Regions from separate parts of the Streptomyces sp. NPDC048523 genome, predicted to be linked through region 2. Evidence: riboswitches for the same ligand, from Rfam matches in the RefSeq annotation. Region 2 holds a riboswitch; the other holds the start of a gene.
What was found. A riboswitch is a leader RNA that binds a small molecule or an ion and turns the genes downstream of it on or off. The one in region 2 is predicted to bind cyclic di-AMP.
Positions count from the first base shown of each region.

Region 1: it holds a riboswitch for cyclic di-AMP, as region 2 does, so the genes downstream of both, ACGFWE_RS25610 (M23 family metallopeptidase) here and ACGFWE_RS29780 (transglycosylase family protein) in region 2, are expected to answer to the same signal.

Region 1 covers NZ_JBICWQ010000005.1:17,950-27,725, forward strand. The annotation lists gene trmB (tRNA (guanosine(46)-N7)-methyltransferase TrmB) at 55-936, shown strand; gene ACGFWE_RS25600 (PrsW family intramembrane metalloprotease) at 988-2,367, shown strand; gene ACGFWE_RS25605 (aldo/keto reductase) at 2,384-3,328, opposite strand; gene ACGFWE_RS25610 (M23 family metallopeptidase) at 3,451-4,476, opposite strand; cyclic di-AMP (ydaO/yuaA leader) riboswitch at 4,488-4,645, opposite strand; tRNA gene ACGFWE_RS25615 (tRNA-Met) at 4,944-5,017, opposite strand; gene ACGFWE_RS25620 (hypothetical protein) at 5,133-5,396, shown strand; gene ACGFWE_RS25625 (histidine kinase) at 5,468-6,619, shown strand; gene ACGFWE_RS25630 (response regulator) at 6,607-7,257, shown strand; gene ribA (GTP cyclohydrolase II) at 7,261-7,902, opposite strand; gene ACGFWE_RS25640 (MarR family winged helix-turn-helix transcriptional regulator) at 8,032-8,541, opposite strand; gene ACGFWE_RS25645 (dihydrofolate reductase family protein) at 8,611-9,738, shown strand; gene ACGFWE_RS25650 (hypothetical protein) at 9,755-9,776, opposite strand, start outside.
Region 2 covers NZ_JBICWQ010000006.1:103,839-113,614, reverse strand. The annotation lists gene ACGFWE_RS29790 (cytochrome P450) at 1-449, shown strand, start outside; gene ACGFWE_RS29785 (transglycosylase family protein) at 641-1,627, shown strand; cyclic di-AMP (ydaO/yuaA leader) riboswitch at 1,833-2,000, shown strand; gene ACGFWE_RS29780 (transglycosylase family protein) at 2,004-2,693, shown strand; gene eno (phosphopyruvate hydratase) at 2,987-4,273, shown strand; gene ACGFWE_RS29770 (septum formation initiator family protein) at 4,392-4,868, shown strand; gene ACGFWE_RS29765 (DUF501 domain-containing protein) at 4,899-5,435, shown strand; gene ACGFWE_RS29760 (Ppx/GppA phosphatase family protein) at 5,432-6,373, shown strand; gene ACGFWE_RS29755 (NAD(P)/FAD-dependent oxidoreductase) at 6,805-8,181, shown strand; gene ACGFWE_RS29750 (class I SAM-dependent methyltransferase) at 8,412-9,710, shown strand.

The DNA.
Region 1 (9,776 bases), on a different contig from region 2:
GGAACATCCCTGAGCCGCATTCCTCCCCGCGGTCACCGTAAAATCGACCCCACTGTGTCTGACTCCCTCAACGCCTCCGAAGCCCCCCGCTCCCGGCCCCCCGCCTCCGGCGAGTCCGTTCGGCATGTTTCCGGGGTGTCCGTGCGGCACAGCCGGGCCAAGGGGGAGCCACGGTTTCCCGATGGGCCCAGTGCTGATCCCGCGGGGTCGCACTTCGAGCGGCGGATCCGGAGTTTCCAGCCGCGGCGGAGCCGGGTGACGGCGGGGCAGGCGGACGCGTTGCAGCGGCTGTGGCCCACGTGGGGGCTCGACATCGACGGGCAGCACACGATCGACCTCGGTGAGATGTTCGGGAACGACCGTCCCGTCGTGCTGGAGATCGGGTTCGGGATGGGTGAGGCCACCGCGCAGATGGCCGCCGCCGACCCCGACACCAACATCCTCGCCGTCGACGTGCACACCCCGGGCCAGGGCAACCTGCTCAATCTCGCCGAGCAGCAGAAGCTGTCCAACATCCGGGTCGGCAACGGCGACGCCATCATCCTGCTGCGCGAGATGCTCGGCGAAGACTCGCTCGACGGACTGCGCGTGTACTTCCCCGACCCCTGGCCCAAGAAGCGACACCACAAACGGCGGCTGATCCAACCCGAGTTCCTGGACCTGGCCGCGACCCGCCTGCGGCCCGGCGCGCTGGTGCACTGCGCGACCGACTGGGAGCCGTACGCCGAACAGATGCTCGACGTACTCACCGCGCACCCGGCCTTCGAGAACACCCGGACCGGCGGCGGTTTCGCGGCGCGTCCGGAGTTCCGGCCGCTGACCCGTTTCGAGGGACAGGGACTGGAGAAGGGACATGTCGTGAACGACCTGCTGTTCCGCCGCGTACAGCACGGCGACCGACCCGACCGACCCGACCAGTCCCCCACCGGCGCCTGAGCATCCCGCCCCGCCTGCGGGCGGCGCCTCTGTCTCGTTAAGGTCGATGCCGTGGCCACCTTTCCCCCGTATCCGACGTACTCCGGTGACCCCACCGGTGGCGGTGCACTGCGGCATGCGCACTGGTGGCAGCGGAAGTGGGTGCGCTACGGCGCGCTCATCACCCTCCTCACCCTGTCCGGGCTCGTCATCCTCGCCCTGGTCCGTCAACAGACCGGTACCGAGGGGTTCCTGGTCGGCCTGGGGCTCGCCGTCCTGCCCGTACCGCTGCTCATAGCCGCGTTCCGCTGGCTCGACCGCGTCGCACCGGGGCCCTGGCGCAATCTGCTGTTCGCCTTCGCCTGGGGCGCCTGCGCGGCCGCGCTGATAGCGATCATCGCCAACAGCTTCGCGACGAAGTGGATAGCGACGGCGACCGCCGACCCGTCCGGCGCGGACACCCTCGGCGCGACCGTGATAGCGCCGATCGTCGAGGAGTCCGCCAAGGCCGCCGCCGTACTGCTCGTCTTCCTGTTCCGCAGACGGGACTTCACCGGGATCGTCGACGGCGTGGTGATAGCGGGGGTCACCGCCACCGGCTTCGCCTTCACCGAGAACATCCTCTACCTCGGCACCGCCTTCGGCACCGACCAGCTCACCGGTGACCGCGGCATCGCCTCGGTCACCGCCGCGACCTTCTTCGTGCGTGTCGTCATGTCGCCGTTCGCGCACCCCTTGTTCACCGTCCTGACCGGCATCGGCTTCGGCATCTCCGCGCTGTCGGCGGAACGCCAGCACGTACGGCGGGTTCTCGTCCCGCTGTCCGGACTGCTGCTCGCGATGGGCATGCACGCGACGTGGAACGGCTCGTCGACATTCGGGGAGTACGGCTTCTTCGCGGTGTACGCGATGTTCATGGTGCCGGCGTTCGCGCTGCTGACCTGGCTGGTCATCTGGACACGGCAGCGGGAGCTGAAGACCGTGCGCGAGGAGCTGCCCGCGTACGCCGTCGCCGGGTGGCTGACGCCGACCGAGCCCCATGTGCTGGGCTCGATGCGGGCGCGGCGGGTGGCGCGGGACTACGCGCGGCGGCAGTTCGGCGGGCGGACCGCGGCGCGGGCGGTCTCGCAGTACGAGGCGTACGCGACGTCGTTGGCGTTCCTGCGGCGCCGGGGGCGGCTCGGGCGGGCGAACGCGGACTTCGTCGTACGGGAGCGGGAGTTGCTGCACGAGCTGTGGCGGCGGCGGGATGTCGCGCGGCCCGCGCTGGACCACGCGGCCCGGATCACGGCACCGCCGGTACCGGTGGCCGCGCCGCCCTGGCCGGTGTACGGGGCGTACGGATACGCCCCTCACCCGGCCCGGCCGACGCACCACGGCCACCCCGGCCAGCCGACGCCCCCGGTCCACCCGACGGTGCCGTACCCCGCCTACAACCCGTACCGCACATAGACCGTGCGGCGGAGGGTCAGGCCGACGCCTCCGTCAGGCGCGCCAGCTCCTCCTCCGTCAGGGTCAGGTCGGCCACGCCCAGCAGCGCCGGCAGCTGTTCCACCGTGCGGGCGGACGCGATCGGGGCCGCGACCGTCGGCTGGGCGGCGAGCCAGGCGAGGGCGACCGTGGCGACCGGGACGGTGTGGGCCTCGGCGATGTCGTCGAGCGCCGCGAGGACCTTGCGGCCGCGCTCGGTGTCCAGGTGCTGGCCGGCGCCCGCGGCGCGCGCACTGTCGACCGTCGTACCGGGGCGGTACTTACCGGTGAGGAACCCGGAGGCGAGGGCGTAGTACGGGACGGCGGCGAGGCCCTCCCGGGCCGCGAGCGCCTCCAGTTCACCCTCGTACGTGTCGCGCGAGACCAGGTTGTAGTGGGGCTGGAGGGCGACATAGCGCGCGAGGCCCTCGCGGTCGGAGAAGGCGAGGGACTCCGCGAGGCGCGCGGCGGAGATGTTGGAGGCGCCGATCGCCCGCACCTTGCCCGCCTTCACCAGTTCGTCCAGCGCGCCGATGATCTCCTCGACCGGCACCTCGGTCTTGTCGAAGTGGGTGTAGTACAGGTCGATGTGGTCGGTGCCCAGGCGCTTCAGGGAGGCGTCGGCGGCGGCCTTGATGTTCGCCCCGGACAGGCCCTGGAAGTCGGGGTGCTGGCTGACCTTCGTGGCGATGACGACGTCGTCACGGTTGCCGCGAGCCGCCAGCCACTTGCCGATGACGGTCTCGGACTCGCCGCCGGAGTTTCCCTCGACCCACGCCGAGTACACGTCGGCCGTGTCGACGAAGTTGCCGCCGGCCGCGGTGTACGCGTCGAGGACGTCGAAGGAGGTGGCCTCGTCGGCGGTCCAGCCGAAGACGTTGCCGCCGAGGGTGAGCGGGAAGACCTCGAGGTCGGAGGAGCCGAGCTTGCGAAGAGAAGTCATGCCAACGTCAACGCCCGTGCCGGACGCCGGTCTTCCGCTGCGGCCGCAAAGTCCTCGTAAACAAGCGGAATCAGCTCCTCCGGCGCACCGGCACAAACCTCAGGGGCGCTTCAGTTGGCGCCTCAGGGAGTGAGCCCCTTGCCGCGCAGCCACGCCATCGGGTCGATCCCGTCGGCCGAGCCGTTCGGGTGGACCTCCAGGTGCAGGTGCGCGCCGGTCACGTTGCCCGTGGCGCCCACGCGGCCGATGACGTCACCGGTGCCGACCTTCTGGCCGACGCTGACGCTGATCGAGGACTGGTGGCAGAACCACAGCTCGGTGCCGTCGTCGAGGGTGAGGATCGTGCGGTAGCCGTAGGAACCGGCCCAGCCGGCCTCGGTGATGGTGCCGCTGTGGATCGCCTTGATGAGCGTGCCCGTGGGGGCGGCGAAGTCGAGGCCCGTGTGGTAGCCGGAGGACCACAGCGAACCGGCCTGACCGAAGGTCGAGGTGATGGTGTACGACGAGGTCGGCAGCGTGTACTGCTTGGCGAGCTCGGCCAGGCGCGCGGCCTCGGCCTTCTTCGCGGCCGCCTCCTCCGCCTTCTTCTTCGCGGCGGCGGCCTTCTCCTGGGCCTCCTTCTCCGCCTTGGCGGCGGCCGCGTCGGCCTCCTTCTCGGCGGTGTCCGCGATGGCCTGGGCGGCCTTGGTGTCGAGCTGGTCCTGCTGCAGCTCGGCCTGGGCCAGGATCCGCGAGCGCAGCGCCTCACCGGCGTCCGAGGTGCCCTTGGCGGTGTCGGCGGTGGTGGCACCGACGCTGCTGAAGGCGCTCGTGTCGTCCGCGGTGGGGGCGGAGTCGTCCGAGATGAGCGAGCCCACGTTGGGCAGGTCGGGCATGGAGATGGAGACCGGCGGCTTGCCGGTGTTGGCGCTGGCCATCCCGCCGGCGCTGACGGCGGCTATGACACCGACGCCCAGAACGGTGGAGCTACGGGCGAACCCTCCGCCACGCTGCTTGGCGACGCGATGCCGGCCTCGTACGGGAGCGAGGGAGTCCGCGGTGGGGTTCCACTCGCCGAGCGGGGCCTCGTCGTCGGCGCGGTAACCGCCGTATACGAGGGTGTCGCTCGGGACGTACGGCGCCTCGGGGGCAGGCGGGTTGGACGCCACGTGGGCGCGCTCCTTTCCTTCCTTCTCGCCTACCGGGTTAGCTGACGGGTTCGGAGCAGGAAGGTCTCCTACGCGCGTATACCGACCGTGCTGCCACGGTGGCGTACGAGCGATTCACCCCAAGTTGGTGGTTCCCCGGTTCCCTTGCGGAATTCGGCGCGTGAGCACGGAGCCGTCTCTTGTGACGGCTGGGACGACCGCGCTGCGTTATCGAACGTTAATAGACGCGGGGGCCCGATTCCAAGCCGTTCCGCTTGATCATTAACGAAATCACGCTGGACTTACGGCCCATGAACGCCTAAAAACGGGCGAGTTGACCTTCACTCAAGCCACACAAGGACATTGACGGTATGTCAGCTGTAACGCGGAGGGCGGTCGCGCGCTCACCCCGCGTCACATCACGTCACGAAGGGGAAAACACTCAGGGCCGGAGTCCAGTGAACTGGACTCCGGCCCTGAGCCGTGAGTAGCGGGGACAGGATTTGAACCTGCGACCTCTGGGTTATGAGCCCAGCGAGCTACCGAGCTGCTCCACCCCGCGTCGTTGTGTAACCAGCATACGTCATCCGGAGAGTGCTCCGCGCCAGGGTTGTTTCGGGACCCCTCCCGCTGGAGCGGCGTACCGTGGCGGCCCTCACCAGAACCAGGAGGGAACCATGGCGGCAGCCGACGAGCGACCGGCGGAGATCGGCGAGCGGGACATCCCGCTCTCCGGCGGGCGAACGCTGCGGGTGACGGAGTTCGGCAACGGCGGCATCCGGCTGGCGGTGCGGGCCGGCTCGCCCTATGTGGTGACGAGCCTGGAGCAGTTCCACGACGGGACCGTGCTGAAGCTCTCTCCCGGCCGTGAAGGGTCCAACGCCCACAGGAACTGGGTGCGGGACCACGGCGGCGGCGAGGACGGCGGCGGCGGGGAGTGATCCTCGTCCGGGCCCCGATGGTGTAGCGGGCTACACCGTGCGCCCGGGGCCGTTCGTCTAGCGTGAGCGGCATGGGGAAGTCGGTGCGGCGTGCGGCGATGGCGAGCGTGCATCTCGTCGTGGCCGCGGCGATGTGCTTCGGCATGTACCTCTTCATCACCGTGCTGCTGATCGCCGCCATCGGTACGGTCGCCGTGGTCGGCTGCTGGCTGCTGCCCGAGGCCGTGCTGCTGATACGGCGGATCGCCGGCGCCAAGCGGAACCTGACCGCCCTGTGGACGGGCCGGGAGATCCCCGAGGCGTACACACCGATGACCGGCACCCTGCGCGAACGGCTGCGCATCTCGGTGCGGGACCCCGGCACGCTCAGGGACCTCCGCTGGATGCTCGCCCACTACCTCTACGGCGCCCTCCTCGCGCTCGCCCTCCCGCTGTGGCCCCTCGGCCTGGTCGTCGACGGCGTGTGGGCCGGGGCGCTGCGCCGCGACCCCGTCGTCCTCCCGCTGATCGTGCGGCTCGCGGACACCGAGGCCCGCTGGTCGACCGTGCTGCTCATGCCCTCCCCCGAGGCCAGGCTGGCCCGGCGGGTCGAGGAGCTGCGGGAGACCCGGGCCGATGCGATCGCCGCGCACGAGGCCGAGCTGCGCCGCATCGAGCGGGACCTGCACGACGGCGCCCAGGCCAACCTGGTGGCGCTGTCGATGCGGATCGGACTCGCCAAGCGGGCCTACGAGCGGGACCCCGACGCCGCCCGCAAACTGCTGGACGACGCCCAGGACCAGGCCGAACAGGCGCTGGCGGAGCTGCGGCAGGTGGTGCGCGGCATCCACCCGCCGATCCTCACCGACCGGGGTCTCGTCGGCGCGGTAAGGGCGCTCGCCGCGAGCGGCGGACTCTCCGTGGTCGTGGACGACGGCGGCCTGGACGCGGGCACCCGGGCGCCCGCGGCGGTGGAGGCCGCGGCCTACTTCGTGGTGGCCGAGTCGCTCACCAACGTCGCCAAGTACAGCGGCGCCGACCGGGCCGAGGTCCGGCTGGCCAGGACCCGGCGCGGTCTGACCGTGCGGGTGCGGGACGAGGGCCGGGGCGGCGCCGACGAGTCCGCTGGCTCGGGGCTGCTCGGTATGCGGCGCCGGGTCGCCGCGCTCGACGGGACCTTCGAAGTGACCAGCCCCATCGGGGGCCCGACCGTGATCGATGTGGAGCTGCCGTGCGTGTGGTGATCGCCGAGGACAACGCCCTCCTGAGAGAGGGGCTCGTCCTCCTTCTGACCTCCTCCGGGCACGAGGTCGTGGCCGTCGTCGGCACCGGCCCCGAGATCCTGCCCGCCCTGCTCGAACACCGCCCTGACGTGGCCGTCCTCGATGTGCGGATGCCGCCCGGGTTCCGCGACGAGGGTCTGCGGGCCGCCCTGGAGGCGAGGGAGCGGATCCCGGGACTCCCGGTACTGGTGCTCTCGCAGTACGTCGAGGAGTCGTACGCCGCCGAGTTGCTGGCCGGTGGCACCAGCGGGGTCGGCTACCTCCTCAAGGACCGGGTCGGCCGGGTCGACGAGTTCCTCGACGCGCTGGAGCGGGTGGAGGCCGGCGGTACGGCGCTCGACCCCGAGGTCGTCACCGAGCTCCTGACCCGGCGCCGCGACACCCCGCTCGGCTCCCTCACCCCGCGCGAGCGCGAGGTGCTGAAGCTGATGGCCGAGGGCCACGACAACACGACCATCGCCAAGACCCTCGTGGTCACCGAGCGCGCGGTCAGCAAGCACATCGGCAACGTCTTCCTCAAGCTGGGCCTGCCGCCGAGCGACAGTGGCCACCGGCGGGTCCTGGCCGTGCTGGCCTATCTGGCGCACACGCCCAGGTGACGGTCAGCCGACGCCGAGTTCGGTCAACTCCCCCAGCGGCAGCGTGTGCTGGGTCTGCAGGACCTTCGCACGCAAGTAGCGGACGTTGTGGGCGGTGGTGAAGACACCGGTGGGGACCCGGTCGCGGACGTCGATGCCGAGGTCGCGCAACTGGCCCGCCTTGTCGGGGTTGTTGGAGAGCAGGTCGAGCTCGGCGATCCCCAGTGCCTGGAGCATCTGCGCGGCCGCCGTGTAGTCGCGGGCGTCCTCGGGCAGGCCCAGCGCGGTGTTCGCGGCGTAGGTGTCGAGGCCCTGGTCCTGGAGGGCGTACGCGTCGAGCTTGTTGTAGAGGCCTATGCCGCGGCCCTCCTGGCGGAGGTAGAGCAGGACGCCGCCGCGCTCGGCTATGCGCTCGACCGCCTCGCGCAGTTGCGGGCCGCAGTCGCAGCGGGCGGAGCCGAAGACGTCGCCGGTGAGGCACTCGGAGTGCAGCCGCACCAGCGGGGTGGTGCCGGGGGCGGGGTCGCCGAGGACGACGGCGAGGTGCTCCCGCCCGTCGGCCAGGCCGTGGAAGGTGACGAGTTCGGCGTCCACGCCGTAGCCGTCCCCGAAGCGCAGCGGGACGCGGACGCGGGAGCGCTGGGTGGCGGCGGGCAGGTCGGTCATGCGGGTACTCCGCTCCGTAGGCACACCTGCTTCAGATTTGAAACAGTTCTACTGATCGAGACCCTACCCCATGCTTTAAATTTGAAGCAACGCCTTTATGGCGCTTGTCACTGGCCTTTATGGCGCTTGTCATCCACAGGGCGGCGACGACCGACGGCGCCACGGAACCTCCCCGGAGGCGCCCTCCTCGCCCTGGAGCCCCTCGGTGACGCTCGTGAAGATCTCCTCGAGCTGCCCCACCTGCTCCGGGGTGAGCCGGTCGAAGAGCGCGGTGCGGACCGTGTCCACATGTCCCGGGGCCGCCCGCTCCAGCACCGCCATCCCCTCGTCGGTGAGGACCGCGACACTGCCCCGCTTGTCCCACTGGCAGCTCTCGCGCCGCAGCAGCCCGTCCTTCTCCAGCCGGGCGACGGCATACGTCAGCCGCGGCCGGGTGATCTTCAGAAACTCGGCGAGCTCGGTCATCCGCAACCGCCGCTCCGGGATCTCGGAGAGGTTGGCCAGGATGGAGTAGTACAGGTGGGGCATGCCGGCCTCCTGCTGGAGCTGCCGGTCGATGGTGTCCTCCAGGAGGAGCGAGGCGGCGATGTACGCACGCCAGGCTCGCTGCTCGTCGGGGCTGAGCCAGCGGGTCGTCATGCCCCCAGTGTAGGTTTGCTTCAAACTTGAACCAAGCCCCGCCATCCGTTTTCGAGAGGGACCGCGCCGATGCCCCACCCCTACGTCCTGCTCTCCGCCGCGGTCTCCCTCGACGGCTACCTCGACGACACCGGCCCCGACCGGCTCCTTCTCTCCAGCCCGGCCGACTTCGACCGCGTCGACGAGGTCCGCGCCTCCGTGGACGCGATCCTCATCGGCGCGGGCACGATCCGCGCCGACAACCCCCGCCTGCTGGTGAACTCCGAGACGCGCCGCGCGGCCCGGGTCGCCGCCGGGAAGCCGCCGTATCCCCTGAAGGTCACGGTCAGCGGCTCGGGAGAACTGGACCCGGCCGCGAACTTCTGGCACACGGGCGGCGACAAGCTCGTCTTCACGACGGACAAGGGCGCGGAGCGGGCCCGCTCCCTCGGCCTGGCGGCCGACGTGGTCTCCCTCGGCCCCGAGCTGGACTGGCGCCGCCTGCTGGAGCACCTGCACGAGGAGCGCGGAGTGGAGCGGCTGATGGTGGAGGGCGGCGGCCGGATCCACACCCAGCTCCTCCAGCAGGGCCTGGCGGACGAGGTGCAGCTGGTCCTCGCCCCCCTCTTCGTCGGCACCCCGGACGCCCCCCGCCTCTTCGGCCCGGGCGGCTACCAGTCCGGCCGGCTGCGGCTGCTGGAGAGCCGCCGTATCGAGGACGTGGTCCTGATGCGCTACGAGCCCACCGCCCCCGGCACCGGCCCGCTCCCCACCGCCGCGGACCACCAATGGCTCGCGCGGGCCTGCGAGTCGGCGGCGCAGTGCCCGCCTTCGGAGACCGCGTTCAGCGTGGGCGCGGTCGTGGTGGCGGCCGACGGGACGGAACTCGCCCGCGGCCACTCCAGGGAGGCCGGCGCCCCGGTCGTCCACGCGGAGGAGGCGGCGCTGGCGAAGATCGCCCCGGACGACCCCCGCCTGGCCACGGCCACCGTCTACACCAGCCTGGAACCCTGCACCCACCGGGCCTCCCGCCCGGCCCCCTGCGCCCGGCTGATCCTGGACGCGGGGGTACGCCGGGTGGTGACGGCGTGGCGGGAGCCGGACACCTTCGTGGCGGGAGCGGACGGGACGGGACTGCTCACGGCGCAGGGCGTGGACGTGGTGGTGCTGGGCGAGTACGAGGACCGCGCCAAGGCCCCGAACCGCCACCTGCTGTGACCCCGCCCCGCCGGCCTCAGCCGATGGCGTACGCCCGG
Region 2 (9,776 bases):
GCGACCGGCTGCAGGAATCCCTGGCCAGGCAGGAGAGGGGCCTCCTGGAGACCGGTGTGGAGGAACTGCTGCGGTACGACGGCCCGGTGGAACTGGCCACCTGGCGGTTCGCCACCGAACCCCTGCGGATCGGCGGGCAGGACATCGCCGCGGGTGACCCGGTGCTCGTCGTGCTCGCCGCCGCGGACCGGGATCCGGAGCGGTTCGCCGACCCCGACGTGCTCGATCTGTCCCGCCGTGACAATCAGCACCTCGGTTACGGCCACGGCATCCACTACTGCCTCGGTGCCCCGCTCGCCCGCCTGGAGGGCCAGACCGCGCTCGCCACCCTCCTCACCCGCCTCCCGGATCTCCAACTGGCGGTCGATTCGGCTGATTTGCGGTGGCGCGGGGGCCTCATCATGCGTGGACTGCGTACTTTGCCCGTGGAGTTCACGCCCGTCCGGTAATCGACCGAGAGGCCCGGCCTGTCCCCGCATGGAGCGGGTAAACATGACGAGTCCTCAAGTTTGTGATCCTCACGTGATCTACGCGGCATTAACTTGTGACAAGTGATCGAACCCCTATACGTTCACGGACCAGCGCGGTGCCCCGCACCACTCGCCGCGCCGGTATTTGCTGTCTCGGGAAAGGTCCCCTCATGCTCTCCGGGAACGGTCGTCACCGTCGCCCCCGTCAGGCTCCCGCTCTCCTTGTGGCGGCCGGTGTGACGGGCTCCGCCATCGCGATCCCACTGCTCGGAGCAACCGGGGCGAGCGCCGCCACCGGCACCACCTGGGACCGGGTCGCGGAGTGCGAGAGTGGCGGCTCCTGGAGCGCCAACGACGCCAACGGCTACTACGGCGGCCTCCAGATGTCCCAGGAGAACTGGGAGAAGTACGGCGGCCTCGAATACGCCGAGACGGCGGACCTGGCCAGCCGTAACCAGCAGATAGCCGTGGCCGAGAAGCTCCTCGCGGACCAGGGCATCGCCGCCTGGCCCACCTGCGGTCTGCTCGGCGGTCTCAGCAAGGACTCGAGTGCGGCCGACGTCGACACGGGCGTGGGGAGCGAGACGCCCTCGCCCTCGGCATCCGACTCGTCGACATCATCCGGTTCGTCCGGATCGTCTGGTTCCTCCGACTCGTCGGGCGCCGGGGAGTCTTCCGGTCTGCTCGGCGCGCTGGACGGTTCGTCCGCCACGCCCTCGCCGTCGGCCACCGCCTCCAATGGCGACAGTTCGGCCAAGTCGGGCAAAAAGAACTCTTCGCCTTCCAAGGGATCCGCCGCGGAGGACGCACAGCCTTCCGACAACTCGCCCGTGGTCAGCCCGGAAGAGGACGAAGCGGACAAGTCGTGGCAGCAGGGCAGCTCTTCGGCCCTCGTGGACGTCGGCGCCCTCGGTTCCGGCAAGCACCGCGGCGGCAGCGCCGAGGAGATTGCGACGAAGAGCACAGCCTCCTCCCCGGCCGGCCGGCATGCCGCGGGCACCTACACCGTCCAGGAGGGCGACTCGCTCGCCTCCATCGCCGACTCCCTTGGCCTCGACGGCGGATGGCGTGCCCTCTACGCCGAGAACAAGGACCGCATCGGGGCCGACCCGAGCGGCATCGTCGCCGGTCAGACCCTCGACACAGGGGTTGAATAGGGCTGAAAAGGCCTGAAAAACAGCGGGAGTTCACGTCACACTTCGCACTGAATGTCCATATTGGTGAAAGTGTGGGATGAGTCTCAGAAGCCCTGATCGTCTTTGAAATTCCGCCGAGCCCGTGTCTACGGTCGTGACCGCTCGGCAACCCGAGCCCCGTCCGTCGCAACGCCGAATCCTGCCAGCGACGGAACGGGAACAGTCGTCGCGTCAAGCGCCGTAGGCAGGAGCGGGGGACCCAAGGTAAGCGCCGGGCCCAGCAGTTCACGCTGGACCGGCTTGGGGTGAAGCCGCGCATCGCGAGATGTGCGGCCGGGCAACTCAACCGGCCCGAACCCGACAGCTCACCTCGTAGGCGTCGGTGAGGGGATCCACCATGCTGTTTTCCGGTAAGGGCAAGCACCGTCGTCCGTCCAAGGCCACCCGTGCCGCCGCGCTTGCCGGTGTCACCGGTGTCGCCATCGCCGCCCCGCTGATGGCGGCCGGCAACGCCTCCGCCGCCACCGCCTCCGAGTGGGACACCGTCGCCCAGTGCGAGTCCGGCGGCAACTGGTCCATCAACACCGGCAACGGCTACTACGGCGGCCTGCAGTTCTCGGCCTCCACCTGGGCCGCGTACGGCGGCACGCAGTACGCCGCGCAGGCCAACCAGGCCAGCAAGTCCCAGCAGATCGCCGTCGCCGAGAAGGTCCTCGCCTCCCAGGGCAAGGGTGCCTGGCCGGTCTGCGGCAAGGGCCTGTCCAGCGCCGGCTACAGCGGCAGCAGCTCGTCCTCCTCCAGCTCCTCGAACTCCAGCTCCTCGAACACGAGCAGCCGTTCGACCGAGAAGCAGAGCGCCTCGCGTTCGGCGGACCGTCCGGCCGCCAAGAAGACCGTCACCACCCCGACCGGCAAGAAGGTCAAGAAGGGTGACGGCGAGTACAAGGTCGTCAAGGGTGACACCCTCAGCTCGATCGCCGAGAAGCACAAGGTCAAGGGCGGCTGGCAGAAGCTGTTCAAGCTGAACAAGGACATCATCACCGACGCGGACTTCATCTACCCGGGTCAGCAGCTGCACCTCAAGTAGGGCCCAGCTGAACCACAGCGCCCTCACAACCGTGTCCTTCAGGATGAAGGCCTCGTGAGGGTCGCCCCCCGTCCCCACGGGCTCCCCGCTCCGGTGCGTGTTCCCCCGTACGCACCGGGGCGGGGTTTTTTCATGTCCCGTCGAGGCACGTCTTTGTTCAGTTCGGAAACAATTTACTCTCGGTTCTGTCCAGGGGGCGGTCCACACGGTGGCCGAACCCCCGGAGCCGGTTAGGCTCGGTCTCGCAGAACCCACCGCGGTCCCGGCGGACCGTGTCACATCCCAAGAAGGAGATGCTCGTGCCGTCCATCGACGTCGTCGTAGCCCGGGAAATCCTGGACTCCCGAGGCAACCCCACGGTCGAGGTCGAGGTCGGCCTCGACGACGGCAGCACCGGTCGTGCCGCCGTCCCCTCCGGCGCCTCCACGGGCGCCTTCGAGGCCATCGAGCTCCGCGACGGTGACCCGAACCGCTACCACGGCAAGGGTGTCGAGAAGGCCGTGCTGGCCGTCATCGAGCAGATCGGCCCGGAGCTCGTCGGGTACGACGCCACCGAGCAGCGTCTGATCGACCAGGCGATGTTCGACCTGGACGCCACCGACAACAAGGGCTCCCTCGGCGCCAACGCCATCCTCGGCGTCTCGCTCGCCGTCGCCCACGCCGCCTCCGAGGCCAGCGACCTCCCGCTCTTCCGCTACCTGGGCGGCCCGAACGCGCACCTGCTGCCGGTGCCGATGATGAACATCCTGAACGGCGGCTCGCACGCCGACTCCAACGTGGACATCCAGGAGTTCATGATTGCCCCGATCGGCGCGGAGTCCTTCTCCGAGGCCCTGCGCTGGGGCGCCGAGGTCTACCACACCCTCAAGAAGGTGCTGAAGACCAAGGGCCTGTCCACCGGCCTCGGCGACGAGGGCGGCTTCGCCCCGAACCTGGAGTCCAACCGCGCCGCGCTCGACCTCATCATCGAGGCCGTCAAGCAGGCCGGCTACGTCCCCGGCGAGCAGATCGCGCTCGCGCTCGACGTCGCCGCGTCCGAGTTCTACAAGGACGGCACGTACGAGTTCGAGGGCAAGTCCCGCTCGGCCGCCGAGATGACCGAGTACTACGAGGAGCTCGTGGCGGCCTACCCGCTCGTCTCCATCGAGGACCCGCTGTTCGAGGACGACTGGGCCGGCTGGAAGGTCATCACCGACAAGCTGGGCGACAAGGTCCAGATCGTCGGCGACGACCTGTTCGTCACCAACCCGGAGCGCCTGGCCCGCGGTATCGAGGAGGGCAGCGCCAACGCCCTGCTCGTCAAGGTGAACCAGATCGGCTCGCTGACCGAGACCCTGGACGCCGTCGAGATGGCCCAGCGCAACGGCTTCAAGTGCATGATGTCCCACCGCTCCGGCGAGACCGAGGACGTCACCATCGCCGACCTCGCCGTCGCGGTGAACTGCGGCCAGATCAAGACCGGCGCCCCGGCCCGCTCGGACCGCGTCGCCAAGTACAACCAGCTCCTGCGCATCGAGGAGATCCTCGACGACGCGGCGGTGTACGCCGGCCGCAGCGCGTTCCCGCGCTTCAAGGGCTGAGCAGCTTCAAGGGCTGACCCAAGCAGGGCCAAGCCTTAGCCAGTCGTACGTACGTCCCCGTACCGGTCCCGTACCGTGTGCGGGGACGTACGTACGTAGAAGGGGAGGCGGAGAGCCGATGGCCGTGAAGGACCGGGACCGTTTCTCCACCACGACCAGGATCAGGCTGCTCGGCGAGCAGACCGCGGCCCGGGTCTACCGTTCCCAGACCAAGCGGCAGGCCCGCCGCTCCCGGCTGACCGGCCGGGCCGCGCTGCTCGCCCTCGTGCTGTGCACGCTGGTGGTGGCGCTGGCGTACCCGATAAGGCAGTACGTCTCCCAGCGCGCCGAGATCGCCGATCTCCAGCGGGAGAAGGCGCGGGCCGCCGAGCGGGTCGAGAAGCTGCGCGACCTCAAGGCGCGCTGGCAGGACGACGCGTACGCGGAGCAGCAGATCCGGCAGCGGCTGCACTACGTGCTGCCGGGGGAGACGGGCTTCGTCGTCGTCGACCCGGACGCGGCGCGGCAGTCCCGCGCCGACCTGGGCGCGGCCGACCGCCCCTGGTACGCGAACGTCTGGGACGGGGTCGACAAGTCCGACGCTTCCGACCAGTGAACCGACCGATGGACCGATAGAAAGACAGGCATGGAAACGCCTCCGCCCTCCACCCCGCGCACCGAGCCGACCGACGCGGATGTCGAGGCCTTCAAGCAGCAGCTCGGGCGGCCGCCGCGCGGGCTGCGGGCGATCGCGCACCGGTGCCCGTGCGGGCAGCCGGACGTCGTGGAGACCGCGCCCCGGCTGCCGGACGGCACGCCCTTCCCGACGACGTACTACCTGACGTGCCCGCGCGCCGCCTCGGCGATCGGCACGCTGGAGGCGAACGGCGTCATGAAGGAGATGACGGAGCGGCTGCAGAGCGATCCGGAGCTCGCGAAGGCGTACCGGGCCGCGCACGAGGACTACCTCGCGCGCCGCGACGCCATCGAGGTCCTGGAGGGCTTTCCGAGCGCGGGCGGCATGCCGGACCGGGTGAAGTGCCTGCACGTGCTGGTGGGCCACTCGCTGGCCGCCGGCCCGGGCGTCAACCCGCTGGGCGACGAGGCGATCGCGATGCTGCCGGAGTGGTGGCGCAAGGGGGCCTGCGTGACCCTGACCGAGCAGCAGGAGGACCCCAAGTGACCCGTGTCGCCGCCGTCGACTGCGGTACGAACTCGATCCGGCTCCTCGTCGCGGACTGCGACCCGGAGACCGGTGAACTGGTCGACCTGGACCGGCGTATGACCATCGTGCGGCTCGGGCAGGGGGTCGACCGGACCGGGCGGCTCGCGCCCGAGGCGCTGGAGCGGACCTTCGCCGCGTGCCGGGAGTACGCGGCGGTCATCAAGGAGCACGGGGCCGAGCGGCTGCGGTTCGTCGCCACCTCCGCCTCCCGGGACGCCGAGAACCGGGACGAGTTCGTGCGCGGGGTCCTGGACATCCTCGGGGTCGAGCCCGAGGTCATCTCCGGGGACCAGGAGGCGGAGTTCTCCTTCACCGGGGCGACCAAGGAGCTGGGGGGCAGCGACCACCTGGCCAGGCCCTACCTCGTGGTGGACATCGGCGGCGGGTCGACGGAGTTCGTGGTGGGCGACGACCATGTGCGTGCCGCACGTTCCGTGGACATCGGCTGTGTGCGGATGACCGAACGGCATCTGGTGCGGGACGGGGTCGTCAGCGACCCGCCCACCGACGCGCAGATCGCCGCCATGAGGAGCGACATCGAGGCCGCTCTCGACCTCGCCGAGGAGACCGTCCCGCTGCGCGAGGCACGCACGCTGGTGGGGCTCGCCGGGTCCGTCACCACCGTGTCGGCGATCGCGCAGGAGCTGCCCGAGTACGACTCGGAGGCCATCCACCACTCCCGGGTCTCCCACGACCGCGTCCGCGAGATCACCGACTGGCTGCTGCACTCCACCCACGCCGAGCGCGCGGCCGTGCCCTCCATGCATCCGGGGCGCGTGGACGTCATCGCCGCCGGGGCCCTCGTACTCCTCGCGATCATGGAGCGGATCGGGGCCGAGGAGGTCGTCGTGAGCGAGCACGACATCCTCGACGGCATCGCGTGGTCGATCGCGTAGGCGCTGTCGGCACCTCTGCTGAGCAGGCAGAACAACGTATGAGCGCGTTCGGGGGGCCCTTCGGGGCCCCTCTTTGACGTGTCGCCGAGAAAGTTCGTGAAGTTCTTCACAAGGAATTGGGTCCCGTCGGACGACGAATGTGGTCCGGTTGACCCTTCCGGGGGCTCAACACCCGTGTGAACACGTTCAAAACGGTGGGATGCGGGCTTCGGGGGAGGGGTGCACGCGGGGTCCGCGAGGGCCCCTCACGGGACCGGTTCCGGCACGGAGAGGCAGCTCACGCGGCATTGACAACGGGTCGCCGGATACGCTGGTTCCCGTTCCGCGCCATGACGTGGATCACGCGAGTCGCGGAGGATAACACACCCCTTGCAAGAGCTTGTGAAGGGGCGCACGAGCGACCCCCCTGAGGCGGGTGGATACTCGATGGCATGAGCACCACGGAGCGTCCCAGGATCCTCGTAGTAGGCGGTGGGTACGTAGGCCTGTACGCAGCTCGGCGCATTCTCAAGAAGATGCGCTACGGCGAGGCGACCGTCACGGTCGTCGACCCCCGGTCGTACATGACCTACCAGCCCTTCCTCCCCGAAACCGCCGCCGGCAACATCTCCCCGCGCCACGTCGTCGTCCCGCTGCGACGTGTGCTGCCGAAGGCGGAGGTGCTCACCGGCCGGGTCACCACCATCGACCAGGACCGCAAGGTCGCCACGATCGCCCCCCTCGTGGGTGAGGCGTACGAGCTGCCCTTCGACTACCTGGTGATCGCGCTCGGCGCGGTCTCCCGCACCTTCCCGATCCCCGGCCTCGCCGAGCAGGGCATCGGCATGAAGGGCATCGAGGAGGCCATCGGCCTGCGCAACCACGTGCTTGAGCAGCTCGACAAGGCCGACTCCACGACCGACGAGGAGATCCGCCGCAAGGCGCTCACCTTCGTCTTCATCGGCGGTGGCTTCGCGGGTGCGGAGACCATCGGCGAGGTCGAGGACATGGCCCGCGACGCGGCCAAGTACTACAGCAACGTCTCGCGCGAGGACATGCGGTTCATCCTCGTCGACGCCGCCGACAAGATCCTTCCCGAGGTCGGCCCCAAGCTCGGCCAGTACGGCAAGGAGCACCTGGAGAGCCGGGGCGTGGAGATCTACCTCTCCACCTCGATGGACTCCTGCGTCGACGGCCACGTGGTCCTCAAGAACGGCCTGGAGGTCGACTCCAGCACCATCGTGTGGACCGCCGGCGTCAAGCCGAACCCGGTCCTTTCCCGCTACGGCCTCCCGCTGGGCCCGCGCGGTCACGTGGACACCGCCCCGACCCTCCAGGTCCAGGGCACCGACTACATCTGGGCCGCCGGCGACAACGCCCAGGTCCCGGACGTCGCCGCCCGCAAGGCCGGCGTCGAGAACGCCTGGTGCCCGCCGAACGCCCAGCACGCGCTGCGCCAGGCGCGGGTCCTCGGCGACAACGTGATCTCCGGGATGCGGGGCTTCCCGCAGAAGGAGTACAGCCACTCCAACAAGGGTGCTGTCGCGGGTCTCGGCCTGCACAAGGGCGTCGCGATGATCGTCATGGGCAAGATGAAGATCAAGCTCAAGGGCCGTCTCGCCTGGTACATGCACCGCGGCTACCACGGTCTGGCCATGCCGACCTGGAACCGCAAGATCCGCGTCTTCGCCGACTGGACCCTCGGCATGTTCCTCAAGCGCGAGGTCGTCTCCCTCGGCGCCATGGAGAACCCGCGCGAGGAGTTCTACGAGGCCGCGCGGCCCGTGCCGGCCGCCGAGCCGAAGAAGACCGAGGCGAAGGCCTCCTGACTCCCTCCGGTCACCTGACCGGTCCGGGTCGCTGATCCACCCCGAAGGACCTCCCGCCATCCGTGGTGCGGGAGGTCCTTCGGCGTTCCCGCGCTTCCCGTGCCCACCGGGTGTACATGGCTGCTACATGTGTTTTGCCCAGACGTGACCCGTCGAAGGGACTGCGCTCCGGCATGGCGCTGTTTACCCGGGTGGACAATTCCGGGATCCTCGTCACGGAGGTGTGCGCCATGGCAGGTGCCGCGCTGCGGCTCAGAGCCCTCTTCGAGCAGTTGCTGGGAGTACCGCTACCGGTGCGGATCCGCGCCTGGGACGGTTCGGAGGCCGGGCCGCCCGACGCGCCCGCGCTGGTCGTGCGCAACCGGCGTGCCGTACGCCGGCTGCTGTTCAAACCGGGCGAGCTGGGGCTGGCCCGCGCCTGGGTCGCGGGAGACGTGGACGTCGACGGCGACCTCTACACCGCCCTCGGCCTGATCTCCGGACTCGTCTGGGAGCGCGGGGAGGACGCCAGGACCCTCTGGCAGGCCCTGCGCGAACCCGAGGTGCGCTCCGCCGTACGCGGACTCGTCGCCCTCGCCGGGCCGCCGCTGCCGCCCGCCCCGCCGCCCGAGGAGGTCCGCCGGGTCCGCGGCCATCTGCACACCCGGCGCAGCGACAAACGGGCCATCAGCCACCACTACGACGTCGGCAACTCCTTCTACGAGATCGTCCTCGGCCCGTCGATGGTGTACTCGTGCGCCTACTGGGCGGCGCCCGAACCCGAGGGCACCCTGGAGCAGGCCCAGCGCGACAAGCTGGACCTCGTCTGCCGCAAGCTCGGCCTGACGTCCGGTCAGAGACTCCTCGACGTCGGCTGCGGCTGGGGTTCGATGGCCATCCACGCCGCCCGCGAGTACGGCGTGAGCGTCGTCGGCATCACCCTCTCCCAGGAGCAGGCGGCCTACGCCCGCAAGCGCGTCGCCGACGAGGGGCTCACCGACCGCGTCGAGATCCGGGTGCAGGACTACCGGGACGTCACCGACGGGCCGTACGACGCCATCTCCTCCATCGGCATGGCCGAACACGTGGGCGCCGAACGGTACCTGGAGTACGCCGAGGACCTGCTCAAGCTGTTGAAGCCCGGCGGACGGCTCCTCAACCACCAGATCGCCCGGCGCCCGCACACCGACGAATCGGCTTACCACGTCGACGAGTTCATCGATTCCTACGTCTTCCCCGACGGCGAACTCGCCCCCCTCGGCACCACCGTGACCATGCTGGAGCGGGCCGGGTTCGAGGTGCGGGACGTCGAGTCGATCCGCGAGCACTACGCCCACACCCTGCGCCGCTGGGTCACCAACCTGGAGGCCCAGTGGCAGCGCGCGGTCCGGATCGCCGGCCCCGGGCGGGCCCGGGTGTGGCTGCTGTACATGGCCGCGAGCGCCCTGGCCTTCGAACGCAACCGCATCGGCGTCAACCAGGTCCTCGCCGTCAGAGGCACCGAATCCGGTGCGTCCGGGCTGCCGTTGCGCGCCCGCACCTGGAACTGAGGCGAGCGGTCCACGAGTGGGGGCCCGTTGCCGGGCAACGGGCCCCCACTGTCGTACGGCCGGCTC